3 regions of the Clostridium sp. BNL1100 genome follow, and region 1 is predicted to be linked to each of the others. Evidence: predicted binding sites of a transcription regulator. Region 1 holds the regulator's gene; each other region holds the start of a gene.

Region 1 (10,184 bases):
TGTAGCATATTTGAACATTTCAGACTGAGGAACCTCGGCTTCAACCTGCTGCTGTCCGTTATCCATGGGATTCATACCAAGAATTCTTCCACGTCTTTTATTCAGGTCACCGATTATATCTCCCATATATTTTTCAGGTACATAAATCTCTACATGTACAATTGGTTCCAGTAATACGGGTGAAGCCATGGGCAAGCCTTTTTTATAAGCAAGTCTTGCAGCTATTTTAAAGGCCATTTCTGAAGAATCTACGTCATGATATGAACCGTCAACCAACGTCGCTTTAAGGTTTACAACCGGATACCCTGCAAGAACACCGTGTACGATGGCTTCCCGTAAACCCTTTTCTACGGCAGGATGATACGATTTTGGTACAGAACCTCCGAATATCTTTTCCTGGAACACAAGGTCCTCTGTATCACCACGCTCAAACTCAATCCATACATGGCCGTACTGACCATGCCCTCCAGATTGTTTCTTATGTTTTCCTTCGACCTTGACTTTTTTCTTTATTGTTTCTCTGTAGGGTATTTTAGGGTTAACGAGATTTACTGATACCCCGAACTTAGCTTTAAGTTTGCTGACAATAACATCCAGATGTTGTTCTCCTACACCTGAAATAAGGGTTTGATGGGTTTCTGTATTAATTGAGACTTTGAATGTAGGATCTTCGTCTTGCAGTTTATGCAAACCAGAACTGATTTTTTCCTCGTCTCCTTTGGCTTTTGGTTCTACTGCCATTGAAATAGCCGGGTCTGGAAAAGCTATCTTATCCAGTATGACTTTGTTTGCCTGATCACAAAGAGTGTCGTTGGTATTTGTTCCGGCCAGTTTTGCAACTCCACCTATGTCACCTGCTATAAGCTTATCTGTCGGAATCTGCTTTTTACCTCTCATAATGAATATCTGACCGATTTTTTCCGACCTCTCTGTTGTAGAATTAAAAACAGAAGAATCTGCCTTTAAAGTTCCTGAATAAACTCTGAACATGGAGATTTTACCTACAAACGGGTCGGCGATAGTCTTGAATACCAGTGCAGCAAGAGGTGCAGATGCATCAGGCTTTATTTCAATATATTCATCCTTCCCTGCTTTTTGAGCTTTGACTTTTACGACTTCGGGAGATGGCATAAAAGAAACAATGGCATCCATCAACTCCTTAACCCCCAGGTTTTGGTACGCAGACCCACAAAATACAGGTGTTATTGTCCCATCAGCTATACCTGCCTTTATACCCTTTTGCAGTTCCTCAGCCGTGAACTCTTCTCCACTGAAAAACTTTTCCATAAGAGCTTCATCCGTTTCAGCTATTAATTCATTAAGTGAGTTTTTTATTTGAGAAATTCTATCTGTTAAATCCGAAGGAATATCTGATTCTGTTACTTTATCCTTCTGGAATTTTTTCGCAGTCATATTGATTATGTCTACATAACCAACATATTTATCAGCCTCATAGATTGGAAGCTGGAATGGTATAACGCTGTTGCCGAAAGTATCCAGCATTTTATCACAGGCAGCATTGAAATTGGCGTTTTCTTCGTCCATTTTATTAATAAAGAACATTCTGGCTGCACCATACTCTTTGGCGTAAGCCCATGATTTTTCTGTTCCAACGGAAACGCCACTTTTTGCAGAAACTACTATTACCGCACCCTCTGCCGCACGGATGCCCTGCATTACTTCTCCTACAAAGTCAAAATATCCGGGAGTGTCAATTACATTGATTTTATGATCCACCCATTCACAAGGTACCATAGAAGTGCTTATAGATATTTTTCTTTTAATTTCTTCGGGATCATAGTCAGACGTTGTAGTCCCGTCAGCAACTTTCCCAAATCTGTCCAATACACCGGTATTGAACATCATAGCCTCTGCCAGAGTAGTTTTTCCTCCCCCACCATGTGCCAAGAGGCATATGTTCCGTAATTTTTGCACGGAATAGTCCTTCATAATCATTCCCCCTTATTTTTACAATTATTTCACACCTGTATAATAAACCGAGTCTCCATGTGGAAACCGTTATCCGGGTCATACATACCGGCTTTATAGCCCGTTCTCATTTGTATAGAACCTAATACAAAAAGTAAAGTGAAACAGAATAAAAGGGTTAAAAATATCTAATGCATTTTGTATATTAAATTTTAAGAATAACAAATATAAATTATATTTATTATTATCTATTCTATATCAGTACAAATTTACCTTTTTTATATAATAAAAATTTTTAAATCTTGTAGCTTATAGCTGTTTATAATTTTTTAATGATGCTATATAATATAGATTAATATAGCAATCAAGATATATGATTGGCTATATACAAAGGGCTTAGGGCCCTTGTGTAATATGGTAGAATGGTGTATTTCAGATTTTAAAAAATGTAAAACGGTAGAAAGGTGTTGAATTTTAATGATTATTGTAATGAATCCAAAATCAAATCAAATGCAGATTGATGATGTCATCAATGTCCTGAAAAATTCGGGGTTGGGGGTACATGTATCACAAGGTACCGAAAGAACTATTATCGGTATAATCGGTGATAAGACTGTCCTCCGTGATATTCCTCTTGAAATTATGCCGGGGGTTGAAAAACTTGTTCCAATCGTAGAATCCTTCAAGCTGGCAGGAAAAACATTTCAGCCTGAGCCCAGTGTTGTCGATGTAAACGGTGTGAAAATAGGCGGTAAGGAATTGGTTCTCATGGCTGGTCCATGTGCGGTAGAAAGCCGTGAACAGATAATAGAAGCAGCACAGGCAGTCAAAAGGTCCGGTGCCCAGTTTCTAAGAGGAGGAGCTTTTAAGCCAAGAACTTCTCCATATGCTTTTCAGGGTCTTGAAGAAGAAGGATTGAAGCTGCTCAAAGAAGCAAAGGATGCAACTGGCTTGCAAATAATCACAGAAGTAACCAGCGATAAGGCAGTAGAGTTGTCTATACCATATGTGGATATGTTTCAGGTGGGGGCGCGTAATGTACAAAACTTCCAGCTTCTGAAAGAAATAGGAAAATCCATGAAGCCGGTACTTCTGAAAAGAGGATCTGCAACCACTATTGACGAATGGCTTAACGCTGCTGAATATATAATGAGTGAAGGCAATTACAATGTTGTCCTTTGTGAAAGAGGTATCAGAACCTTTGAAACAGCTACAAGGAACACACTTGATTTAAGTGCTGTCCCTGTAGTTAAAAATATGAGTCATCTGCCTGTAATCGTTGACCCCAGCCATGCTGCCGGAAAGTCAAAATATGTAATTCCGCTATCCAGAGCTGCTATAGCAGCAGGTGCCGACGGCCTTATAGTTGAAGTACACCCGAACCCAATGTGTGCTTTATCTGATGCAGCACAGCAGTTAAAGCCATCCGAATTTGATTCACTTTGCAAAGACATAAGTAAGCTTGCACCAATCCTGGAGAGAGAGTTTAACTATGGATGTTAAAAGTATATCTATTATTGGCCTCGGACTTATTGGTGGTTCATTAGCCAAGGCGTTCAGGCACGAGTTTACGGATTTAAAAATATATGCAGTTGACAACTGTACTGAGTCCCTTAGAGTGGCTGAAAAAGAAGGAGTTTTAAACAAGGGTTTTAATAATTGCTGTGAAGAGATTTGGAATTCTGATATCATTTTCATTTGTACTCCGGTCAGCAAAACCATAGAATATGTAAATGAATTATCCTCTAAAATAAAAAAAGGCAGCATTTTGACGGATGTAGCCAGTACCAAGGGAGAATTGTTCAATTACATTGATGGACTTGCAAACCCTCCCCTATTTGTAGGAGGACACCCTATGGCCGGAACAGAAAAATCAGGCTATATAAATTCAATTGCTCATATGTTTGAAAATGCCTACTATGTTCTGACACCGACAAAGAGTTCCAGTGAAGATGCCATAAGCACATTGGAAAAATTTCTTAGGATGATAGGAGCCCTACCTATAGTGGTTTCCTCCCGAGAGCACGATACAGTCACAGGATGCATAAGCCATGTACCTCATATCATAGCTTCCGCATTGGTGTCTCTTGCTAAAAATAATGAAAATAGTCAAGGCCTAGTAAAGCTTCTTGCGGCAGGAGGGTTCAAGGATATTACCAGAATTGCATCTTCAAATCCTTCCATGTGGGAGGACGTGGTTATAAGCAATGGGCCTGTTGTTGTAAAGCTTTTAGAGGATTTTAAACTTATAGTTAACGATATGATAGACAATATCAAATCAAGTGAAAATAAAGAAATATATAGTTTTTTTGATAATGCTAAAGCCTTCAGGGATGGTTTTTCCAATACTGCTACTGGGTTGCTCCCAAAAAACTTCGAGCTGATTGTAGATGTTACAGATGAGCCCGGAATTATTGGTAAAATAGCAACTCTGCTGGGCAATAGCGGAATAAACATTAAAAATATAAATGTATCCAACAGCCGTGAGTATGAGCAGGGATGCCTTAAAATCACCCTATCTGATCAGGCAAACACGGATAAAGCTTTTGAAATCCTAAAAGCTTCTTCATACATGGTATTCAGAAAAGATTAGATGTTTTAGGACACACAAAAGCCGGCATATTAAAAATGCCGGCTTTCTTATTATTCTCTTTCAAACTTGTCATTGAGTTTATATCCAAGCACCATAAGGCTGTCACTCAGATGTACGTTTTCCACTATTACATCGTATGGAATTTTTAAATCCATAGGTGAGAAGTTCCACAATCCCTTTACCCCCAACCGAGCAACTCTGTCAGCAACGGTGGCTGTCTCCCTGTACGGAACACAAAGCATTGCAATATCAACAGGGTTATGTAGTATAAACTCCTCAAGTAAATCAAGATTCATAACCTCAAGATTTTTGAGTTTTTTCCCTATTACTTCAGGATTAACATCGAAAATTCCGATTACTTTGAATCCTCTTTTTATAAAGTTTTCATAATTGGATAATGCCTGTCCCATATTTCCGGCACCAATTATAATACAATAAAATGTCTTGTTAATACCCAGTATATTACCTATCTCATTATATAAAGACTCTACATTGTATCCATATCCCTGCTGTCCGAAACCGCCAAAGCAATTTAAGTCCTGTCTTATCTGGGAAGCAGTTATTCCCATACGGCTACTTAGCTCTTTAGAAGACACTCTCTTAATACCAAGTTCAAGTAAATAATTCAAGTATCTATGATAACGGGGAAGTCTTTTTATTACAGCCATGGAAATTTTCTTTGAAGCCATTAAAATCTTCACCTCATAATTATTAGTGTTCGTATTATATCATCTTTGTTATTTTATTGTCAATATCAAGGCTCTACCCTCTGTTGCTACATTTCTCCTTAGTTATTTTACCATATTATTCAGGCTTTATACTTATTTATATACTTGTTGATTATAGAAAATAGGTTAGTGTCATACTGTTAATTGTGATAAAATAGTACTTGTGTCATTTACAAAAGATTTTTAAAGGAGAAATTTTAATGAAGGTTTTGCACTTAATTGGCGGAGGGGATGTTGGAGGCGCTAAAGTACATGTCCTGTCACTTGTAAAGGAACTTACTTCCCATATAGATGTTACTCTTCTTAGTCTAAGACCTGGAGCCTTTGCAGATGAAGCCCGTGCAATGGGAATAAACGTAAAAGTTATAAAGTCCTCAAATATAATTACAGATATACGTAACGCAATACAGTTTGTAAAAAAGAATAACTTTGATATTATTCATTCACATGGTGCCAAGGCAAATATTTTTGCCTACGCTATTAAAAAAGCCTGCCATATACCGGTAATAACAACAATGCACAGCGACTATAAACTTGATTATCTCCAAAGTCTGCCTAAAAGGCTTTCTATAGGGTTATTCAATTCATGGGTACTTCACAGTCTGGATTATTATATTGTAGTTACCTCTGCTTTCAGAAAAATGCTTATAGACAGAGGATTTGACACAAATTCAATATATACAATTCTTAACGGAATAGATTTTGATAAAAAGCTCAATGACTATTCAAGGGAAGAATTTGCTTTAAAATTCGGAATTCAATTAAATAAAAACGATATACTTGTAGGAATAGCTGCTAGATTGACCCCTGTTAAGGGCATAAGTACTCTTTTGGAGGCAGCAAAGCTGGTTGTTGAGAAGAATCCTAACGTAAAATTCCTTATAGGGGGAGACGGAGAAGATTATAAGTCTCTTACCACCCGATGTCATCAACTGGGTCTGGAAAACAATGTATTTTTTCTCGGTTGGCTCAATGACCCCTACGAATTAATGAGTATCATTGACATAAGTGTATTAACCTCTATAAGTGAGGGTTTTCCATATTCTATTTTAGAGGGCGCTCGCTTTTCCAAGGCTACTGTAAGCAGCAGGGTTGGAGGAATTCCTGACCTTATAGATTCCTCAGTGAATGGTTACCTTTTTGAACCACTTGATTATAATACTCTTGCCGAATATCTTCTGGAGCTGTCATTAGACCATGAAAGACGAATAGAATTCGGAAAAAGGATTTATGAAAAGGCATATAAGAACTTCTCTCTGGATGCCATGTGCAAAACTCAGCTTGAAATCTATACAGAGATACAAAATGACGTTTTAAATAAGTCCAAGGGAAAAAAATATGACGTAATCGTGTCAGGTTACTATGGTTTTGGCAATATTGGGGATGATGCAATGCTCAGGTCAATTGTTGACAATCTCAAAGAACAAAAGCCCGGCATATCTATCCTTGCCCTCTCCAGGAATCCTGTAGAAACTGCCCGCAATTATGGGGTAAGCGCCATAAACAGGAAGAATATGTTCAAGGTCTATTCATCAATGAAAAAGGCTAAACTTTTTGTATACGGCGGAGGTAATATAATTCAGGATAGTACAAGCTCACGCTCCCTGATGTTTTATCTCGGAACAGCATGGCTTGCAAAAAAGCTAAAGCTAAAAATAATGTTTTACGCAAATGGGATTGGCCCAATAAATAAATCAGGTAATACAGAACATTCTCGTAAAATATTGAATATGGCTGATGTAATTACTGTAAGAGAAAGATTTTCATTGAATGAACTTAAAAAAATGGGTATTACGGGGCCTAAAATTGCTTTGACGGCTGATGCGGCTTTTGCCGTCAATATTAACCCTGATGAACTTAATGACAGCCGCAATTTTTCGGGGTTGTCCCCTGATAAAAAATATGCAGGGTTCTCAGTACGAAGATGTCCCGGTTTGGAAGAACAACAGCATGTTAAATATGAGCAGGCTATTGCAGAAGCTGCAGATTACGTTTTTAACAAATATGGCCTTGAACCTGTATTTATCCCAATGGAATACAATGTTGACATATTGACTATTAAAAACATAATCGCAAAAATGAAAACTAAAAATTATATTATAAGCAATAATCACACTGTTCCTGAAACATTCTCCGTAATACATAAAATGGACATCATGGTGTCCATGAGGCTTCATGCTTTAATTTTTGCGGCTTATTTGAAAGTCCCCTTTATGGGAATCAGTTATCAGCCAAAGGTTGACGGCTTTTTGGAATATATTAATCAACCATCTGCCGGAAATGTCAAGGAAATCACTTTTGAACGTTTGCGCTCAAAAATTGATAATGTCCTGCAGAATCGTGAACCGATTAAGGCTGTTTTGGAAAGCTCCGTGGAAGGCCTTATAAGTAAAGCCCGTGAGAACTCACACTACGCAATTGAATTAATTTCTGATTAAAAAGATACTTAAAAACACGCAGATCAAATTGGCTGCGTGTTTTTTTAATGGTTTTTATGCTTCCAGCTGCTCTGTAACCTCAGACCACACTTCATACAACTCTTCAAGCTTATGCTGTGCCTGCTGCTGTTCCTCATTCAAATCCAGAAGCTTCTCATGGTCGGTGGCAAACCTGACCATCTCTTCTTCTAACTCTTTCAAACGGGTTTCAGTTTTCTCTATTGCCTTTTCAGTGTCGGAAAGCTGTTTCTCAAGCTTACGTATCCTGCTACGTTCTTCTTTTGTAGCAATATGGCTCTGTTTTGCCTCTGAAATTACAGGCTGCTCTTTTCGTACCGAAGCAACATTCTTTTTGTAATGTTCGGTAAAATAAGTATAGTTTCCAAAACAGTCTATTGCAGGAGTTGTCCCTATATCAATAATTCTTGTGGCCAGTTTGTCTATAAAATATCTGTCATGGGAAACAACCAAAAGAGTTCCCTCATAGCTACTTAGGGCATCCTCTAAGATTTCCCTTGAATTTATATCCAGATGGTTTGTAGGCTCATCAAGGATTATAAAGTTGGAATCCGAGAAAATCAACTTGAGCATTGCAACCCTGCTCTTTTCACCGCCACTTAGAACGGATATCTTCTTGAACACATCTTCACCTGTGAACAGAAACGCACCCAGTGCCGTTCTGACTTCTGACTGTATTAGCTTCTGGTCTACACTCCACACCTCATCGAGAACCGTATTGTTTTCGTTCAAATCAGACATTTCCTGATCGTAGTAGCCAAGGTTGACCTTTGCCCCATAGCTGTATCTGCCGGAGGATGCCTGAAGCCTTCCTGCAAGTATTTTTAAAAGTGTTGATTTTCCGCAACCGTTAGGCCCAAGCAGAAATACCCTTTCAGCTTTTTTAACTTTAAAGCTGACATTTTTAAAAAGCTCCTTATTGTCAAATGACTTTGAAACACCCTCTACGTCCAGAACATCATTACCGCTTGCAATTGTCTGTCTGAATTTTATCCTGATAGTAGATGGCAAGTCGCTTGGCTTTTCTACCTTTTCCATCCTGTCCAGTGCCTTCTGACGGCTTTCGGCAGCAATTATATTTCTTTCCCTGTTCCACCTTCTCTGCTGCTCTATATAGGCTTCCTGACGGGCTATTTCCTTTTGCTGCTGTATATAGTGTTTTTCTTGAATCTCACGGTTTACTGCCTTTTGTTTTACGTAGTTTGAGTAATTGCAATTGTAAACTGTGCTTGTGCAGTTTTCTATCTCAATTGTACGGCCGGTTACAGAATCCAGAAAATAACGGTCATGAGATATTATAAAAAGACACTTTTTATAACTTTTAAGATAATCCTCCAGCCACTCTACCGCCGCTATATCCAAATGGTTGGTAGGCTCATCCAGCATAAGTATGTCCGGTTCCTCCAAAAGTACCTTTGCCAGAGCAAGCCTTGTTTTCTGACCTCCGCTTAAAATGCTTATCTTACAGTCAAACTCATGTTCTTCAAAGCCAAGGCCTCGCAGCACACCCCTTATACGGCTGTTGTACTCAAAGCCTCCCAGATATGAAAAACGTTCAGTCAGGCGACTGTATTCCTTCATAAGTGATTCCAATTTTACCTGCTCCGTGGTAGCGCTTATTTCCTTTTCCACCCTGTTGATTGACTTTTCCATTTCAACCAACTCCCTGAAAACATCACGAAGTTCATCCCATAATGTATTATCTGAGTTTAAAGCAGAGTTCTGCTTTAAATAGCTTACATTAAGATCTTTTGAAATAAATATTTCTCCGTTTTCCTGCTGCAGTTCACCGATTATAAGCTTGAACAAAGTAGACTTTCCAGCACCGTTGACACCCACCAGCCCTACCTTGTCATTTTCCTGTAGACTAAAGGAAACATTATTTAAAATGGTTTCTGTACCATATGAAAAATCAACATTATTACAGTTTAGTACTATCACCGTAGTTCTCCATTTGCATATATTTTGTATTACTGAGTTTTTATTTATTATAACAAACTATACCCCTATAAGCATAGTCTTTTTAGTCTGTCCATTTACAGCAAAAAAGCCGGGTTATGTTATAACAACACAATCCCGGCATATATCGGGGTAAATATTTAGAATTTATAAAGAAGAGCACCCATTGTATATCCGGAACCCACGGAACAGAGTATGGCATATGAGCCTTCAACTATTTTATTGGTCTTTTTTGCCTCGTTAAGCGCAAGTATTGGGCTTGTCGGGCCAGTGTAGCCATATTTATTCCCTACATAAATTATTCTCTCTTCCATTACATTAAGTTTTTCTATAGTAGCCATAATATCGGCCTTGGAAAACTGAGAGAATAAATAAAGTGATACGTCCTCCGGTGTGAGACTATTCTTATCCAACAGATTATAAATTAATTTACACCAGTTATCGGACAAGAAGCTAAAATCAAACTGATTCCATTCCATCATTTTCATTCTTGTATCCACAGAATTGTCAGTAATTCTT
Region 2 (10,184 bases), 210 kb from region 1:
GTAGAATCATATCTTCAATAAGCTTTCCGATATCATTATCGGCAAAAGCAGTAACAACGGCACATTTCATTCCAAAGCACTTGCGAAGCCCACGGGATACATTGTATTCTCCTCCGCCTTCCCACGCTTTGAATTCTCTGCTGTTTCTTATCCTTCCATCTCCCGGATCAAGTCTTAGCATTACTTCACCCAGAGAAATACAATCATATGTATAACTTCCTTCAGGTTTTAAATTCAGAATAGACATAACGGCCTCCTTATTTGCTGTGTAGAGTCACTATCAGGCCCTAGCCTGCTTTACCTTTTCAATAAACTGTCTACCTATAGTAACGATTGACTCATAGTCTCCCTTTTTAGCTCCGGCAGTTAAATTTCCGCCGACTCCTACTGCAACACTTCCGGCTTTTATCCACTCTGCTGTGTTTTCCAGGTTTACTCCTCCGGTAGGCATAAGTTTAATCTGAGGCAACGGGCCTCTGAATGCCTTGATAATAGCAGGGCCAAAAAGTTCTCCAGGGAATACCTTTACAATGTCAGCACCTGCTTCCATACACTCAACAGCCTCTTTAACAGTCATGGCTCCGGGCATACAAGCAACCTGATATCTGTTGCAAACCTTAACAACCTCTTTATTCAGGCAAGGGCTTACAATAAACTGAGCTCCTGCAAGTATTGCTGCTCTGGCTGTTTCAGGGTCAAGAATAGTACCTGCTCCTATGAGGATCTTATTGTCCTTGTTGGACTCTGCCAACTTCTTAATTACGTCCAGAGCACCATGTACCGTAAAGGTTATTTCAATGGCACTGATTCCTGCCTCTACGCAGGAGTCGGCTATTTTCATAGCCTGTTCAGAGCTATCAGCCCTGACAACTGCCACGACACCACAATCGCAAATCTTTTTCAACACTTCATTCTTATCCATAATATTACCTCATCAAAAAATATTGAATAACTTCATCTTATATATTAATATACTAGTATACAAGTTGAGTGTCAATCCACTAATATTAATATCACATTACTCTTAAGTTCAGGTAAAAGCTCACAGCTATAAATTGTAAATGTGATGCTTACTGTGCTAAAATTGACAAGAGTTCATTAAAAGCTTTAGTGTGCATAGGAGAGTACCATGAATAGATTTCAAAGAAATGTACTTCCATTAAAAGAAGTAATTTATATGGAAGTTAAAAATAAAATACTGAATCTTGAATATAAACCCGGTCAAATGATTAGCGAGACAGAAATATCAGAACTGCTAAATGTCAGTAGGACACCCGTAAGAGAAGTTTTTATACGGCTTTCCTACGAAAAGCTGATTGATATATATCCCCAGAAGGGCACATTTGTGTCCCTTGTAGACCTTTCCTATGTAAAGGAGAGTGTTTATATGAGAAACCTTCTTGAATGTCAGATTGCAGGTGAAATAGTCGACAGCGAAAAGAAGGATTTACCTGCTGAAATAAAAAAGAATATACGGTTGCAGAAAGATTTAGTTGAAAATGAAGGCAATATAGAAGAATTTCTGGAACTTGACAATGACTTTCACAAGGTTATATTCAAGGCTGTAAACCATGAAACAATCTGGGATATCATTAGTACAACAAGAATTCACTACAACAGATTCAGGCTTTTGACCATGTATGAGCCTGAAATGCTGAACAGGGTATTCCAAGAGCACTTTGACATTATGACCAAAATTGAAGAGGGAGATAAAGCAGGCTGTAATGCACTGCTTAAAAAGCATCATTATAACGGTCTCGAACATGCAGATATCCTCAAGGAAAAATACCCGGGATACTTTTTATAAAATAATGGCATTAAAAATTGGTTGTGGCAAAATTGATTTTTATTTTTTTAACCAGTATTTAGGAATATAAATTATATCAATCGAAGCTTGGTTAAAGATATTTGAATATGTTTCTCGGCGAACATGGATATTTTACCGGAAACTTTACACGATGTAGGTTTTAGCGAAACCATGAATCATGGACGATGAATGTGAGCGACGGTAAAACATCCTAAGATGAGCCGCTAGAAACTCTTGCAAATATCTTGGAAGCAATCATTGATATAATTTTATACGGGAGTATCGGTGTTAAAATAGAAAAACTATCTGTTTTGCCTACATATTTACCTTTCGGCTTCTGGTTACTTCGAATTTTTCCAGCCACCCTTTTTTAAATTTAAGTGAAATAAATCCGGTAATACTGGTTGCAAGCGCTCCTAAGGAATCAACTATTAAATCCTTCATAGTATCTGCCAGAGCCGCTCTTCCCATCATAAGACTTCCGTCTTCGTGTGCAAACTTCTGCATGTTAAGCCCCAGCAGCTTGTCAAAGGCAAACTCGTATATCTCCCACAATGCACCTATTGCCAAGGCGAATGAAAAGGCAAAAACAGCTACAAATAAGGGACTCAGGTTAATCTGTACCTTTTCTGAATCGTTCAAAAGCTTTACAACTGAAAATCCAAGTGCTCCTATCATTGCACCGCTGAAAGTATGAAGAACAGTATCCCAATGGGGTATCTTGTAGTAGAAACTTCTCACCTCACCGAGGTATATAGCCGCATAGAGGAAAAAAACAAAAACTATGTGCATAAAACCGGGGATATTTATTTTCCATTTTCTTTCGATAATTGATGGAAGGAACATAATAATCATACCCATAATACACTGAATCAACATAAGGACATAGTCGCTTCTAAGCTTGACAAATGCTTGTCCCACAAAAGGCTTAGAAGGTGCAGTAATAACATTTACAAGTGAAAAGACCGTTGACAAGATCAATGTGGCAAAGACAAACCAAAAAGTAGTCTTCTCCCAATTTATTTTTTTCTTTATAAAAATAATATCACCCCACTTAATAAATTATACCGTGAATAATTAAAAATGTCTTATTGAATACTTTATAACACTGAAATTTCAGGGTCAAGTTTAATTTTAACAAAGTTGAAAAACAAGCCGCATAAGCATGCCAACTGCAGATTGACATTTATTATGCGGCTCCGTATAAAAGGTCTGCAAATTATTTATAAGACTTAGTATAGATTTCAACAACATCTTTATCGGATAGCTCCACAGGGTCGCAAGCAAACAAACCTCCCATTGTATGCCTTGCATTCTTTGCCAAAGCTTCCATTTCACTAAGCTTAATTCCGTATTCGGACATTTTCAGATCGTCAACTCCACAAGCCTTTTGAAGCTCTACCAATGCTGTCACAAAATCCATAGGCTCCTTTGCATCTTTCTTGCCCAAGGCTACAGCCATGTCAATCATTCTCTGACTGCATGAGCCTGATTTTGCAAAAAACGTATAGTATTCCCTGCTCACCATAATAAGTCCGGCTCCATGGGGTAAATCGGGGTGTAATGCACTCATGGCATGTTCCAGAGAATGTTCTGAAGTACAGCCTGAGGTAGATTCAACCATTCCTGCAAGTGTATTTGCTAAAGCAACCTTTTCACGTGCCTCTTCGTTGGAACCATCATTTACAGCCTTTGAAAGATATCTTCCTATAAGCTCTATGCTCTTTAGGGCATACATGTCACTCATTTCATTTGCAACTACATTTATATATCCCTCTGTGCTGTGGAACAGTGCGTCAAAACCCTGATAAGCTGTAAGATGTGCAGGAACCGTCATCATCAGGTCAGGGTCAACTACAGACAAAACAGGAAAAGTTTTATCATAGCCAAAGCCGATTTTTTCATTGGTCTCGTCATTGGTTATAACCGTCCAGGGGTCTGCTTCAGTACCTGTACCGGCAGTAGTTGTAATAGCCACCACAGGCAGCGGATCAACAGTAACCGGCATGCCCTTTCCGGAGCCCCCGCCTACATAATCCCAATAGTCACCTTCATTTGAAGCCATTACAGCAATAGATTTTGCAGAATCAATACTGCTGCCGCCTCCAAGACCTATAATGAAGTCGCAGCCCTTTTGCCTTGCAAGTTTTGCTCCCTCCATGACATGAGGCTTTATGGGATTTGGCAATATTTTATCAAATAGAATGAATTCTACATTTGCCTTTTTAAGCTCCTCTTCCAGCCTTCCAAGATAACCGTGCCTTTTCATAGATGTTCCGGCTGATGTGACAATCAATGCCTTTTTCCCCGGCAGGCACTGATTATGAAGATTCGAGAGCTGTCCCTTACCAAAAAGTATTCTCGACGGAATAAAATAATTAAAACTCATATGGTAAAATCTCCTTTACAAATTTTCGTATTCAATATATTTATATCCTTTACTTCGTACTCCAATTACGAAAAATGCACCTATGTCTATAATAATTATAGCATCATTATTATTTAAAATCGAACTGTCAAAAAACAAGCCGCATAATCATGCCAACTGAAGATTGACATTTATTATGCGGCTTACCAAATTATATTATAAGGATGTTTTTCTTACTTGCCGTAGTAAACTTTCAGGTACATATCCTTGATTTCACTCAAGAGTGGGTATCTTGGGTTGGCACCTGTGCACTGATCATCGAATGCCTGTTCAACCATTTCATCCAAGGTTGCAAGGAATTTTTCCTCATTCACGCCTGCCTCCTTGATAGTCTTAGGCAATCCTATTTTTGCTTTTAATTCATCTATTTTAGCTAAAAGCTTTTTGAATTTTTCTTCATCGCTGGAACCTGTAATTCCGATAAAGGATGCTACTTCAGCATACCTCTTGAGTATTTCAGGGTACTTATACTGTGAGAACGCACCCATCTTTACAGGAGCTTCGGCTATGTTGAACTTCATTACTTCAGTAATCAACAGTGCATTTGCCACACCGTGAGGCAGGTGGTGGAATGCTCCCAGCTTGTGGGCCATTGAGTGGCAAACACCCAGGAATGCGTTTGCAAAGGCCATACCGGCCATTGTTGATGCATCAGCCATCTTTTCTCTTGCTATAGAATCTTTTGCACCATTCTCATATGCTGAAGGTAAATATTCAAAAATGCTCTTTGTTGCCTGTAAAGCAAGACCTTTTGTATAATCTGTTGAAAGCATTGAAGCGTATGCTTCAAGAGCATGTGTCAAAGCATCTATACCGGAAGCTGATGTAAGACCCTTAGGCATGTTCATCATAAGGTCTGCATCAACTATTGCCATCTTAGGCATAAGTTCGTAGTCTGCAAGAGGATACTTTACACCTGACTGTTCGTCAGTAATAACTGCAAACGGTGTCACCTCTGAACCTGTTCCTGCTGATGTCGGGATTGCAACAAAGTATGCCTTCTCGCCCATCTTAGGGAATGTGTATACTCTTTTTCTGATATCCATAAATCTCATTGCGAGATCCTGGAAATCAACTTCAGGATGTTCATACATTGTCCACATGATCTTACCTGCGTCCATTGCGGAACCTCCGCCTATTGCTATGATAACGTCAGGCTTGAAATCTCTCATTGCTTCAGCACCAAGCTTGGCACAAGCAAGAGTCGGGTCCGGAGCTACATCAAAGAAAGTATGATGCTTGATATTCATATCATCCAAAAGATTGGTAACAGCTTTAGTATATCCGTTGTTGTAAAGGAATGAGTCTGTAACTATGAATGCCCTTTGCTTATTCATCTCAGTCTTGAGTTCTCTTAATGCAACACCAAGGCATCCTTTCTTGAAATAAACTTTTTCAGGCGCTCTAAACCACAACATATTCTCTCTCCTCTCGGCAACAGTCTTAATATTAATCAGATGCTTTACTCCGACATTTTCTGAAACGGAGTTGCCGCCCCATGAACCGCAACCAAGGGTAAGTGAAGGAGCAAGTTTAAAGTTATAGAGGTCTCCGATTCCTCCCTGTGCAGATGGTGTATTTATAACAATTCTGCAAGTCTTCATTGCCGCAGTGAATTTATCAAGTTTATCCTTGCTGTTTACAGTATCAATATATAATGAAGCAGTATGACCGAATCCGCCGTCTGCTATAAGTCTTTCAGCCTTTAATACAGCGTCATCGAAGCTCTTTGCCTTGTACATTGCAAGTACAGGTGAAAGCTTTTCATGTGCGAAAGCTTCAGACAATTCAACTGACTCAACCTCTCCTACCAATACCTTTGCTTCAACCGGAACTTCAAAACCTGCTAATTTTGCAATAGTGTGAGCTGTCTGACCAACGATTTTTGCATTTAATGCACCGTTAACCAATATAACTTCTCTCACTTTTTGAGTTTCTTCTTTATTGAGCATGTAAGCGCCCCTGAGAATAAACTCTTTTTTTACTTCGTTGTATATTTTATCTAAAACGATTACTGACTGCTCAGAAGCACAAATCATACCGTTGTCAAATGTCTTTGAAACAATGATTGAACTTACAGCTGTCTTTATATCGGCACTTTCGTCAATTATTGCAGGTACGTTACCGGGTCCAACGCCTATTGCCGGCTTTCCTGATGAGTATGCAGCCTTAACCATACCGGGTCCGCCTGTAGCAAGTATTATATCCGCTTCCTTCATAACTCTTTCGGAAAGCTCTATTGTAGGCTCATCAACCCATCCGATGATTCCCTTTGGTGCACCTGCTGCAACAGCTGCTTCCAATATTATGTTTGCGGCCTCGATAGTGGACTTCTTTGCTCTTGGATGTGGTGAGAATATAATTCCGTTTCTGGTTTTCAAAGCAATAAGTGCCTTGAAAATAGCTGTTGAAGTTGGGTTTGTAGTTGGCACAATTGCTGCAACAACACCAAGAGGTTCAGCTATCTTTGTAATACCAAAAGCTTCATCACGTTCAATAACACCGCAGGTTTGTGTATCCTTATATGCGTTGTAAATGTACTCTGCTGCATAATGATTTTTGATTACCTTATCTTCTATAACACCCATTCCTGTTTCAGCCTGAGCCATTTTAGCAAGAGGAATTCTCTTTTTATTAGCAGCAAGTGAAGCAGCCAGAAATATCTTGTCAACCTGTTCCTGTGTAAATGTTGAATATTCTTGCTGTGCCTTCCTTATCTCTGCCAGTTTTTCCAACAGAGTGTCTACACTATTTACTACCAAATTTTTCTTAGTCATAATAAGTCACCCTCCATATTCTTGAAGTCAAAGTTGTTTTACTACTAAATCACCAATAGTAATATTTTTATAACTCTGGGTATTGTTATTTTTTTAACAACCTAACCCTTAAAAGCACGTGTTAATTATTTAACAATTTAATTGTAGTCCTTTGTTAATTAATTGTCAATGTTTTTTTGATATTTTTTTAACATACCATATATTAGCAAATATTATTTGATAAGGTATATTGTACAAGGACAAATTTTTACTTTAATTAACATTGTAAAATAATAATGATTTGAATATTTATACTTTTTTTGTATAATATATGACATAGTTATTATAATTTAAGCAAGTGCTAATGAATAGTAAAGTGAGGTTGTACAATTGAGTATATTAAATGAAATTTCACAGGCATTGCAATCAGGCAAAGCCAAAGTTGTCAAAGAATTGGCTCAAAAAGCTGTTGACGAGGGTTTATCAGCTGTTGATATTTTAAATAATGGTCTGTTGGATGGAATGGCTGTTATAGGTGAGAAATTTAAAAAAGATGAAATATATGTTCCTGATGTACTGATAGCTGCAAGGGCTATGAATGCAGGTACAGAAATTATCAAACCACTTCTTATTTCCAGCGGTGCGAAGGCTGTGGGAAAAGTTGTTATAGGAACAGTTTTTGGTGATCTTCATGACATCGGTAAAAATCTGGTTAAGATGATGCTGGAAGGCAGGGGTCTGGAAGTTGTTGATTTGGGCGTAAATGTACCTGCACAGAAATTTATCGACATGGCAATTCAGGAAAATGCTCAGATAATATGTTGCTCTACTTTACTTACGACTACTATGCCTGAAATGGAAATCGTAGTTAATGCTGCTAAAAATGCCGGCATCAGGGAAAAGGTGACTATTATGATTGGCGGAGCTCCTGTTAATCAGAGCTATTGCGATAAGATTTCAGCAGACATATATACACCGGATGCGGCTTCAGCTGCTGAGGAAGCTGTTAAAGCATGCAAAGCCGGGGAAGCTTAACATTACTTGTATAGTGTATGTTTGAGTGTAAAGGGTGAAATTAAATGCTTCGTCTAAAAGTTATAGCCTGCGATGTACTAAACAGAGAAATATCCTACCTTGCCAGTCAGTCAGAGCATTATACCGATGTAACGTTTGTGCACCAGGGTTTGCACGATACCCCTGAAAAGTTGAATAAACGCCTTCAGTATGAAATCGACAAGGTAAATGAAGGTTTTCCATATAACTACTTTGATACCTGTCCCGATTACGATTATATAATTGTCTGCTATGGACTTTGCAGTAACGGAATTACCGGGATAAGCAGTCAAAGGCTGCCTATGGTAGTTCCCAAAGCCCATGACTGCATTACTCTTCTTCTGGGCTCAAAGGAGAAATATATGGATTTATTCAGGCAGCAACCCGGAACTTACTGGTTCTCAACCGGGTGGATTGAGCGTGGCTGGCAGCCGGGAGAACTTAAATACACAACACTCCAAAGAGAGTACATTCAGAAATACGGTGAAGAAAATGCCGAGTATCTTATGGAAATGGAACAAAGCTGGATGAAAGAGTACAATAATGCCGGCTTTATTTCATGGAGTTCCTTTAACAATAATGAATTTTACAGGTCGGCGGCACGTTCCGCTGCTGATTTTCTAAATTGGGATTTCTTTGAAGTACCCGGCAATCCCGGTCTTTTGAAAAACATGTTAAATGGCAGGTTTAATGAGAATGAAGTTCTCATAGTACCACCGAGGGCAAAAATCGCCGCATCCAATGACAATGATATAATAACAGTCGAAGGAGATAATCGGGATGTTTAGTGTAACGGTCAGAAATAACGGCAATACAAAAGTATATACAGCAAACAACGGCAAAAATTTATTTGAGCTGCTCCGGGAAAAGGGTTTTTGTATTGATTCGCCCTGCAACGGGAATGGTACTTGCGGTAAATGCAGAGTAAAGCTTATCCAAGGCTCTAACAGTCCGGCTAAAGCCGAAGAAATAAAACTCCTTGGGCTTAAAGCTCTGGAAGACGGCTACAGATTGGCTTGCCGGTACCATATTCTATCAGATATTGAAATTCTAATAGACAGTAATGACCTTCCTGCAAGTATAGCTACAGAAAGCATACAGCTAAATACTGAATTTAATCCACTGGTCACAAAGGTTTATAGCGTTCTTGAAAAACCTTCACTTGATAATTCTGTCTCTGATTTTATCAGAGTAATGAATGGGAGCTATAATGATAATCCCCTCGAGATAAATGATTTGGGACTTTTAAGAAATATTCCTGATGTTATAAGAAAAAATAATTTTGAAATAACCCTTGTAAAAAACTCATGGGATATAATCGCAGTGGAATCAGGAAATACTACAAATACCCTGTACGGAGTGGCTGTAGATATCGGAACAACCACCATTGCAGCCTACTTGGTAGACTTGACTACCGGTAAAAAAGTCTCAGTTACTTCCCTTCTGAATCCCCAAAAGGCATTCGGGGCAGATGTAATATCACGTATCAGCTATACCATGGAAAATGAACATGGATTGGAACAGCTGAATAGCTTGCTTGTTCAATCACTAAACGTATGTATTACGATTTTATGTAAACAAGCAGGAATTTTGCCAACTGATGTTTACGTAATAACTTTTGCAGGAAATACCACTATGCTTCATCTGCTACTTAAAGTAAATCCGTCAAACATTGCCTATGCACCATTTGTTCCGGCTTTCACCTCCACTGTAAAGGTAAAGGCCAGTGAATTACCCCTGAATATCAACCCTAATGGTACAGCATATATTCTGCCCGGAGTATCTGCGTATGTGGGTGCAGATACCGTGGGAGCAGTACTGGCTGTTGGTATGCACCAGCAGACTTCTGCTTCACTACTCATTGATATAGGAACCAACGGAGAAATTGTTCTTGGAGACAAAAGCGGTATGTACGCCTGTTCAGCGGCAGCAGGTCCTGCTTTTGAAGGAGCGAATATAAAAAATGGGATGGGGAGTGTGAATGGTGCCATTAACAGCGTGTCTTTAAAACATGGAATCACCTACACCACCATTGGGCACACAAAACCAATGGGCTTATGCGGTACAGGTGTTGTTGGCCTGATTGCAGAGCTTCTTGAAGTTGGGATAGTTGACGAAACCGGAAGAATTGATATGTCAT
Region 3 (10,184 bases), 970 kb from region 1:
TTAACAGCCTCTTCTATATCCAGACCATTTGACATAATCGTACCTATGATCTTTGAAGTAAGCGTTGCAAGTATATTTGCCTTCACACCACTTCCCAGACCATCAGCCAAAACCACTACCACTGAATCAGGGCTTCTGATTATTTCAACCTTGTCTCCGCATAATTCTTCCCTATATTTATTTATACTTTCGTAACTTACATCAATATACAGGCTCACTATAATTCACCCATCTCTGACATAATGGATTTTTTAAGCTTGGTTAAAGCCACCTTTGTTTCGGCAGTAGTTTCACCAAGAAGACTGGCAATCTCCTGAGCCACTGTCATTTGTTTTTCCATAATTTTCTGAGCAATATCTATATTCTGAGAACGACTTTCCAGAATTTTCTGCCTCTGGGCCTCCTCTTTTGTAATATCATTTACTATAACTATAACAGTATTATGCTGTTTTACGTTTATGATGGATTGTTTGACCACCATACCGTAACTTTCATAAACATATTTTTCATCATATACATTTTCAGCACCTTCCAATACCTGTTCAAAATCGTCGCAGGGAAGTATTTCAGAAATACTTCTGCCATTCATGTTTTTGGCTCCCAGGTTGAACATCTGCTGGGCTGACTTGTTAAGTTCCTGTATTTTAAGACTCTCGTCCAGTGCAAAAATAGCATATGGTGTATAATTTATAATTATATTTGAAATAGACTCAGCCCTTTCCCTCATATAGGGCAGACACATATGAACCTGTGCTTTTCCGTGAAATACGGCTGTAGCCTTTTCCCTGCAGGAGTGATAACCGCAAGCCCCGCAGTTGAGCTCTTTGTCTTTGCTGAATTTTCCAATACTATTTAATATACCTTGTATTACTGCCTCTGACGGTACTTCCAGCTTCTTTGACCTGTCAACGAATTTCTTTGATAAGTCGACCTTGGTCAAAGCCATTACAGAGTTTGTCAAACCTGTGTCCGTTTGAACCCCTGTTCTTTTTGCATAGTTTAAAAGTCTCTCTCTAGCAGTGAGAAATCCTCCGGGTACATGTTTCATACAGGGGCCTCCCAAACAGCCACCCTTACAACTGCTCATTTCAATCAGGTAATTTTCAATGTCACCTTCTACTATGGATTGAAGAACATCCATGCATCGTTCAACACCGTCTACACTGATAGACCTGTAGTTCTTTTTATATTTTCTGTCAATAGTCTTTAAAATTCCGCCGGGTACGGGATATATTCTCGCTGACGTATCAAAGCTTTTTATACCGTCAACGATTTCATTTGACTCGTACAGGCCTTCTTCTTCAAACCACTTGTCCAAATCATCAAAAGTTACTACCGCATCAATTTGACTACCGTTTTGAAGATCATTAAATTCTTCTTTCTTTGAAATACAAGGTCCTATAAATACTACTCTGATTCTTTGTCCATATGTTTCCCTGAGCATTTTAGCATGGGCTATCATGGGAGAAACTACCGGAGCAAGCTGATCCAACAGCTGAGGATAATATTTTTCTATAAGTAATATTATTGATGAGCAGCAGCTGGTTATGATATTTTTCATTTTCTTCTGCTTCAAAAGACTTTCATACTGCCTTGATACCTGATAAGCACCATTAGCTGTTCCTTCTATGTGTGTAAAACCGAGCTTTTTCAGGGCATAATAAACCCACTTTTCATCATGGTCAAATGCAGAAATAAATGAAGGTGCAAGACTTACATAAACTTTTTCACGCTTCTGTATAAATTTTTTAACTTTTTCAACATCGCTGTTAACGCTTTTTGCATTCTGAGGACATACTGTGAGGCAATTTCCGCAGAGCATGCACTCGTCATGTATGATTTCAGCCTGATCGTTCTTAAATGCAATAGCGTTTACAGGGCAGCTTCGTATACATTTATAACAGTTTTTACAGTTCGCTTCTTTAAATTGAATTATGCTCATAAAGTCGCCTCCATAGCCCTGACGGCTCTTATGCAGTCATTAGTATATTCTGCCTGTCGCCCTATGTAAATTGTAATAATTTACATTATCCCTTCTTGCCTTCAATTGTGTTAATTACTTTCTCTGTAAAGAAACTTTCAGCATTTATTACGCCTACATCTCCATAAAAAGTATCGCCTATTTTAACGCAAACACCTGTTGTGCAATGCCCCATGCAAAAGGATGCCTTTAATTCAACTTTGCTTTCAAGATTATTTTCCTTAATCATTCTTTGAAAGCAGTTGATTATCTGATAAGACCCCTTAAGATGGCAGGAACTACCAACACAAACATATATATCAAGCATATATTCCACCGCCTATGTTTGTTAAACAAATAACAATATAATTGTAAATTATATATTTTTTTATGTCAAATCCATTTAGTTACTAAAAATCTAATTATATATATGAAGGTCTTTAATTTAAGCTTATGGTCTATTTACGTCCTGAAAATGCAGGTACCATACCTAAAAACAGCGGGCTTAATTCACAATAGGATTTATTACAGCTGTTACAGCAATACTCCATATCTGTTTTTGCTTCATCAACCATCATTAACTGCATGCAAATGCTAATATCATTGCCTGCTACATTACACAACATATTGTTTTCGTTATTCATCATGGTATCCTCCCTTTGCCTTATTGGCTTATAATTGTTTTTTTGCTTCTTTAATATATGAGATTGTTAAAACAGATGGGGCCAAAGACTTTTAACCTTTGAACCACATCTGTAAGTTTAATATTTTAATGTTTTCCGTCTCTGTGAAGAATATGTCTGTTGCTGTTTAGAATGCCGTTATACAAAGCATCTATAGTTGGATTGTCATCAGAACGTTTTATCGGCAAGGACTTATCTACCTTGTATATACCCTTTGCTCTTAATTTTCTTACATTTTCATTCTGTGGAATCGGCTGTCCTGCACCGCCTATACACCCTCCCGGGCAAGCCATTACTTCAATAAAGTCGAATTTTTCTTCCCCGCGTTTTATTTTTCTGATTAGTTTTTCAGCATTTTTAAGTCCATGAACTACTCCGATTCTTACTGTTCTGCCGTCAATTTCAGCTGTTGCTTCCTTGACACCTTCCATACCCCTCACTCCTGAATATGAGATGCCTTTGAGTGTTGAAGCGTTTCTTTCCTTGTAGTAATAACGAAGTACTGCTTCGGACACACCTCCGCTTACACCGAATATTACACCTGCACCGCTGGTAAATCCGAAAGGCATATCAATTGCTTCGTCTTCAAGCTCATTAAACACTATACCGTTTTCCTGTATCATAATTGCCAGTTCCTGTGTTGTTATGACCATATCTACCTGTCTTTCACCGTTTATAGTATTTTCAGGTCTTGAAGCTTCATATTTCTTAGCGGTACATGGCATTATGGCGATAACAATGTTTTCTTTTTCGTTGGAAGACTGTTCCTTTTTAAACTGTTCCTTTATAACTGCTCCAAACATCTGCTGTGGAGACAGGCAGGAGGACACATTTTCCATGAGCTCAGGATGCTTTTGCTCCGCGTATTTGAACCAAGCAGGACAACATGAGCTGAACAAAGGTAGCTTTTCCTTTCTCTGAATTCTGTCCATGAGCTCTTCCGCTTCCTCTATAACAGTCAGGTCCGCACCAACAGCTGTATCAAATACCTGATCAAAACCAAGTTTTCTGAGTGCTGCCACAATCTTACCCATTGATATCTCACCGGGTTGAAGTCCAAAATCTTCTCCGATTGCAACACGTACGGCAGGTGCTATCTGAGCTATTACACGCTTGTTTTTGTTCTGAAGTGCCTCATATGCCCTGTCAATATCTTTCTTTATCATTAATGCCCCGGTAGGACAAACAACCCTGCACTGACCGCAGTTAACGCAATCCACTTCCTGCAATGATTTATTGAAGGCAGTTGTTACCTGAAGATTTGATCCTCTATAAGCAAAGTCCAGTACCCCAACGCCTTGAATTTCCTGACATGCTCTTACACAGTCTCCGCAAAGAATACACTTGTTTGGATTTCTGATTATTGATGGCCCAAGGTCATCTATAGGCATTTCTTTCTTTTCCTGTCCAAACCTTACTTTCTTTACTCCAACTTTTAAAGCTATTTCCTGCAGCTTACATCTTCCGCTCTTTTCACAGGTTGTACAATCCCTGTCATGATTGGCAAGAAGAAGCTCCAATATCATTTTTCTGTGCTTTTTGAGCTTATCTGTATTTGTCCATACCTCCATACCATCCTTTGGAGGCGTTGAACATGAGGTTATTGTACTGCCCCACTTATCCTCAACCATACACATTCTGCACGCACCGTAAACACTAAGTTCTGAGTGGTAGCAGAAGGTCGGAAGCTCAATACCTGCTTTTCTGATTACTGCCAGTATATTTTTTTCATCTGTATATTCAACCAGCTGTCCGTCAATTATCATAGTTCCCATTGTTATTTACGCCTCCTTTATTGCTGCAAATGGACATGCTTCCAGACAGGCACCGCACTTGATACATTTTGACTGATTAATTGTATACGGTTCCTTAATTTTTCCTTCGATTGCCTGAACTGGACATATTCTGGCACATTTGCTGCAGCCCTTGCATTTTTCCTTTTCTATTACTATAGAAGCTAAAGCTTTACAGGTATGTGTTTTGCACTTCTTATCTATAACGTGTTCCAAGTATTCATCCTTAAAATATTTCAATGTACTTACGACAGGGCTTGCAGCTGACTTACCTAGTCCGCATAAAGCCGTACTGCTTATGGTATCTGCCAGTTCTTCGAGTAAATCAAGCTCTTCTTTAGTACCTTTTCCGTTTACTATCTTTTCAAGGATTTCAAGCATTCTCTTGGTTCCTTCACGGCATGGCACACATTTTCCGCAGGATTCGTTTTGTGTGAAATTCATGAAGAACCTTGCTACTTCAACCATACAGGTGTCTTCATCCATTACTACTAGTCCGCCTGAACCAATCATTGCTCCTACTTTTTTAAGGGAATCGAAGTCCAACGGCAATTCCAGATGTTCCTCTGTGAGACATCCTCCGGAAGGGCCTCCTATCTGAACTGCCTTAAATTTCTTGTTGTCTTTGATACCGCCACCGATATCAAATATTACTTCCCTCAGGGTTGTTCCCATTGGAACTTCTATCAAACCTGTATTGTTGACGTTTCCGGTTATGGCAAAGGCTTTTGTACCCGGACTGTTTTCAGGCCCGATACCTTTGTACCATTCACTGCCGTTGGTGATAATTAAAGGAACATTGGCGTATGTTTCTACATTGTTAAGTACTGTCGGCTTTTCCCAAAGTCCTTTTTCCACCGTTCTTGGAGGTTTTACCCTTGGCATTCCTCTTTCGCCTTCTATTGATGCGGTTAATGCACTTCCCTCACCGCATACGAAAGCTCCTGCGCCTTTGTTTATGTTTATATCAAACGAAAATCCGGAATTTAGTATGTTCTCACCCAACATTCCGTGCTTTCTTGCATCTTCAATAGCTATCCTTAGTCTTTCAACTGCCAGAGGATATTCTGCTCTAACATATATATATCCGGCAGTACTTTTGGTTGCATACCCGGCAATAGTCATACCTTCGATTACACCGTGAGGATCGCCCTCCATAATACTTCTGTCCATGAAAGCTCCGGGGTCACCTTCGTCGCCGTTACAGACAACATATTTGATTTTGCTGTCCTGCTTTAATACCTGCTGCCACTTCCTTCCGGCAGGATAACCTCCGCCCCCTCTTCCTCTGAGGTTGGAGTCCAGTATGGACTGACATACTTCCTGAGACTCCATTTCAAACAATACTTTGCTCAGGGCCTGATAACCGCCCTTTGCAACATATTCTGCAAAGGATTCGGCATTGATGCTTCCGCAGTTTTTCAGAACCATTCTTGTCTGCTTTTTATAGAAAGGAATGTCCTCCTGTGCCTTATACACCTTGTTATCTGCCGTATACATAAGTCTTTCAACAGCTTCATTGTTTATAAGGGTTTTGTATACGATTTCTTCACAATCTTCTATCTGAACTCTCAAGTACAAGTAATTTTCAGGTTCTATTCTTACCAAAGGCCCCATTTCGCAAAAACCGTGGCAACCGCTCTTTTTAACTCCTATTCCTTCTTTTTCATAATCCAGTTCAAGATCAACCAGAAGGCCTTTTTCATCTATAAGCTCTTTGATTCTGTTGTATATCTCTAATGATCCGCCGGCTACACAACCTGTTCCCGCACACACCAGAACCTTCTTTTTTTGTTTCTCCATTGCCTGTGCCGACCTGTCAGAAAAGGCTTTAAATTCTTGCAAATTATTAATTTTCATTATCCTTCACTCCTCAAAGTCTTTATTAATTCTATTGTTGAATCCGGCGTCATTTTAGCGTGTACCTTATCATTTATTGTAATAACCGGTGCAAGTCCGCAGGCTCCCAAACAGGAAACTGTTTCAACTGTAAACAGCTTATCATCTGTAGTATGTTTGCTTTCAGACAGGCCAAGTTCTTTTCTCATTGCATTTAATATAGGAATTGATTTTCTTACATGACAAGCTGTACCGTCACATACCTTTATAATGTATTTTCCCTTAGGAACCAAAGAAAAGTTTTCGTAAAACGTAGCTACACTGAATATCTTTGAGAGATTAATCTCCAGCTTTTCAGCTACATAATTTAAAACATCCTCGGGCAAATATTTGTATTCGTTCTGGATTTCCTGTAAAACTGCTATCAGGTGCGATTTATTATTGTCATACTTATTCAAAATCCCGTCAACCAGACTGCATTTGCAATCATCCATTTTGTTTTCCCTCCTCAAGTACTTGTAAAGTGCATTCACTTATCAGCTATCATTGTTATTTTTTTGACAATTTAATTCTAGCCAGAGGAATACCTTCTGCCAATGTTTATATAGAAATACAATGTCTGAAACCCAGTTATAGATAAGGTTTTTGGAATTTATTTCAAATAATTTCAAGGATAATTCGTTAAAAGAATACAAAAAATCAGCACATTGCAATGTTTAATTATTGCAATGTGCTGATTTTCTCTGAGTAAGTTCAAAATACCAAGTTTGATGGTAATATTAACTTATTTATTTGTATCCCCAAATGCACCAATTTCTTTCAACCTGCTTATTATCGGCAAGTGCTGTGTACATTTTCCTTCGCATAAACCACATTCTATACAGTTGTTAACATCCTCCTGCTTAATTCCCCAGTGACCTTTCAGGTTATTAAGAACGTCCTCCGTATTACCTAAAATATGATTGTTGTAAGAAAGCATATATTTTGATACGGGGATTTCCTTAGGACAGTACTCGCAATAACGGCAGCCTGTACAAAGCTTATCCATGGAATTAAACAGCCTTCCTTCTATTTCCTTCAACTTGGTTTGTTCAAGTTTAACCAGGTTATCGCCGACCTTACAGTTTTGAACTACCTCGTCAATACTGCCCATTCCGGCTAATACAGTGGTTATTTCATCATGGGAAGCATTAAATCTTAATGCAGCATTAACTACATTTTTATCGTCTTCACTTTTTATAAAATCAAAATAATCAGCCTTTTGAGGAATCAGACCTCCTCCAAGGGGATTCATTGTAGCAATACCGAGTCCCTTTTTATAAGCAGCTTCCAAACCCTTTTGCCTGAACGGGAAGTTAAGTATATTATAACCGACTGTCATTCCTTCGAAGCAGCCTTCATTTACTATTGTTTCAATCTCATCCCCTGTGCAATGGGTTGAGAATACAATATGTTCTATAAGTCCTTCTTCCTTTGCCTTTAACGCAGCCTCATAAGCACCGCCTTTTACCATCCTGCTTTTGTAATCGTCCAGGCTAAGAATACACCATATATGGAAAAAATTAATTTTTTCAAGATTCATCCTCTTTAAAGATGTCTCCAACTGCTCACGTAGTTTTGATCCATCCTTCCGGCTGCTTTTTGTTGAAACATAGAATGGCTTCTTCATGTTCTTAAAAGCATGGGACATAATAAATTCGCTATGGTCGTCGTTATATCCCGGTGCAGTATCAAAATAATTCACACCAAGTTCATTTGCACGTACTACTATCTCTGCACATTTATCGTAATTATAACTATCTCCGGTTTTTGGAAACCTCATACCTCCAAACCCTATTGCAGATATATCCTTACCTGTATTACCGTATTTTTTGTAAATCATCCTATAATACCTCCGGGTTACCAATTATATTCATCATTTTTCATATATTAATCTAAGTAGTATTACGTTAAAATTATACTTTTATAAAACTAAATTTCAATGTACATTCTTATCTTTTTTGCATGTAATTTTATAACTATTTTTAATCAAATGATAAAGTACAACCATTTTCCTTCAACCATTTTTTGTAAACTTTATAATCCGGCATAACAGCTTCAACAAGGCTCCAAAATTTCCCTGAATGGTTCATCTCTTTCATGTGACAGAGTTCATGTATAACTACGTAATCAACTATCGGCAAAGGCGACATAACAAGTTTCCAATTAAGGTTAATATTACCTTTCGAACTACAACTTCCCCACCTTGTTTTTTGCTCTTTGATAGCCACTTTTTTAGGTGATAAACCAGTAAAAGATGAGTATAATCTGATTCTTTCAACCAGAAGCTCTCCGGCCTTTGATATATACCAGTTTTTTAGGAAAGATTTAATTTTGTCCTTATTTGCAGTTTCCGATATTTCCAAAACCATTAGTTCCTCTTCAAACCGTACTTGTGGTTTTTTGATAATATTATTTTCAACAATTTTAAGTCTGTATGATTTTCCCAGATAATAAAACAAATCACCGTTTTCAAAGGATTTTTTTATCACAGCAGAGGGTTTCTCGCTGATTTCATCCAACTTTTGTACAATCCACCTCTCTTTTTCAAACAGAAGTTTCTCAATGTATGCAATCGGAGTTTTTAGCGGACAACATACAAAAATCTGTCCTGTATTTTTTATCATAATGGAAATTGTTCTTCTGCTGCTTCTTTTGAGGTTATATACCAGTTCTTTTCCGTTGAGGTTAATTCGTGATAATATTTCTACAGTTTTTTGAGATTTATTCAATTTAAATATTCCTCCGCAAGCATAAATAAATGTATCCCGATATTAGCAAAGCAAATCCGTAATGTCAATTAACAAAATTTTATATTGAAATATTATTAAAAGACTTTGAATACACATATAAAAGTAACGCAATTTGTTTGAATTTCATAGCATGATATTAAACAAAGTCAATAAGAGAGCTGCATATATGAACTATAACGTATCTAAATATTTGGCAAGGGTCTATGATGTATTTCTATGCTTTATTATATATTCTTTCTGCGGTTGGCTAATGGAAACAGTATATTTATCCGTTTATCACTGGCAGTTTATAAAAAGAGGATTTCTCATAAGCCCTTTATGCGGAATTTATGGAGTGGGTACAATTTTGGTTGTATTTCTTCTGGACAAATTAAAATCACGCCCCATCCTTGTATTTTTTGGTGCAATACTTATTACTACCGTTCTGGAGCTTTTTACAGGCCTGCTCCTTCAAAATGTTCTGAAACGTGAACTATGGGATTACAGCGGGGATTCTTTAAATTTTCTTGGAATAATATGTTTAAGGAATACTCTGATTTGGGGAATAATGTCCCTTATAGCAGTTTATAGCATCCATCCTGTAGTAATAAGGAAAATAAAAGTTCTTTCACTGCGTACCAAGGCATTAATCAGCAATATTTGCTTTGTATGGATTTCGGCAGACTTATGCATTTCCATCTTTACAAGCCTCCACGGCATAAATAATATTCACTGGGTATCCGGCTTAGTGTTCCACAGGCTAAAGGACATTGGAAGTATGACCGTAAAGGTAGTTTATTATATAAGACATTAAATTTTTATTCCCATTGATTCCAAACATCAGGCTGATAGCCTACGGTTGCCAGCTTTCCGTTTCTTACTATGGGACTTTTAAAGAGCTTGGGGTTTTTTAAAAGCACCTCTTGTGCAACATTGCCTACTCCTAGATTTCTCACATTGAGCTTTTCGTATTCCTTTGATTCTGTATTTATCAAATTACTTATACCGACGGAAGCTTTTACACTTTCGAATTCTCCTTTGCTCATTCCATACTTAAAGAGATCTATATACTGGTAGCTGATTTTTCGCTCTTTGAAATATCTCTCTGCTTTCTGTGTATCAAACCCTTTGGCCCCAT

Evidence for each region. The regulator Rex, encoded in region 1, represses fermentation and respiration genes when NADH is low (regulators of the CRP and FNR family bind a similar motif). The targets are predictions, from matches to a motif close to ATTGTTAANNNNTTAACAAT.
Region 2: a site for Rex is predicted at 7,094-7,113, ahead of adhE (bifunctional acetaldehyde-CoA/alcohol dehydrogenase). Genes of this name have one in related genera too.
Region 3: a site for Rex is predicted at 6,821-6,840, ahead of CLO1100_RS13290 (NAD(P)H-dependent oxidoreductase subunit E). Genes of this name have one in related genera too.

The regions. Positions count from the first base shown of each region.
Region 1 covers NC_016791.1:4,101,610-4,111,793, forward strand. Annotated here, with positions in the region: gene fusA (elongation factor G) at 1-1,950, opposite strand, end outside; gene aroF (3-deoxy-7-phosphoheptulonate synthase) at 2,407-3,432, shown strand; gene CLO1100_RS17525 (prephenate dehydrogenase) at 3,422-4,522, shown strand; gene CLO1100_RS17530 (redox-sensing transcriptional repressor Rex) at 4,573-5,211, opposite strand; gene csaB (polysaccharide pyruvyl transferase CsaB) at 5,451-7,688, shown strand; gene CLO1100_RS17540 (ABC-F family ATP-binding cassette domain-containing protein) at 7,743-9,647, opposite strand; gene CLO1100_RS17545 (3-oxoacyl-[acyl-carrier-protein] synthase III C-terminal domain-containing protein) at 9,806-10,184, opposite strand, start outside.
Region 2 covers NC_016791.1:4,312,001-4,322,184, forward strand. Annotated here, with positions in the region: gene CLO1100_RS18585 (sugar kinase) at 1-247, opposite strand, end outside; gene CLO1100_RS18590 (bifunctional 2-keto-4-hydroxyglutarate aldolase/2-keto-3-deoxy-6-phosphogluconate aldolase) at 281-922, opposite strand; gene CLO1100_RS18595 (GntR family transcriptional regulator) at 1,130-1,807, shown strand; gene CLO1100_RS18600 (hypothetical protein) at 2,123-2,788, opposite strand; gene CLO1100_RS18605 (iron-containing alcohol dehydrogenase) at 3,027-4,196, opposite strand; gene adhE (bifunctional acetaldehyde-CoA/alcohol dehydrogenase) at 4,409-7,012, opposite strand; gene CLO1100_RS18615 (corrinoid protein) at 7,382-8,026, shown strand; gene CLO1100_RS18620 (DUF1638 domain-containing protein) at 8,071-8,832, shown strand; gene CLO1100_RS18625 (ASKHA domain-containing protein) at 8,825-10,184, shown strand, end outside.
Region 3 covers NC_016791.1:3,127,257-3,137,440, forward strand. Annotated here, with positions in the region: gene CLO1100_RS13260 (SpoIIE family protein phosphatase) at 1-218, opposite strand, end outside; gene CLO1100_RS13265 ([Fe-Fe] hydrogenase large subunit C-terminal domain-containing protein) at 218-1,942, opposite strand; gene CLO1100_RS13270 ((2Fe-2S) ferredoxin domain-containing protein) at 2,028-2,288, opposite strand; gene CLO1100_RS13275 (hypothetical protein) at 2,419-2,607, opposite strand; gene CLO1100_RS13280 ([FeFe] hydrogenase, group A) at 2,730-4,418, opposite strand; gene CLO1100_RS13285 (NADH-quinone oxidoreductase subunit NuoF) at 4,425-6,296, opposite strand; gene CLO1100_RS13290 (NAD(P)H-dependent oxidoreductase subunit E) at 6,296-6,769, opposite strand; gene CLO1100_RS13295 (aldo/keto reductase) at 7,060-8,157, opposite strand; gene CLO1100_RS13300 (SprT family zinc-dependent metalloprotease) at 8,300-9,046, opposite strand; gene CLO1100_RS13305 (putative ABC transporter permease) at 9,234-9,860, shown strand; gene CLO1100_RS13310 (arsenate reductase family protein) at 9,865-10,184, opposite strand, start outside.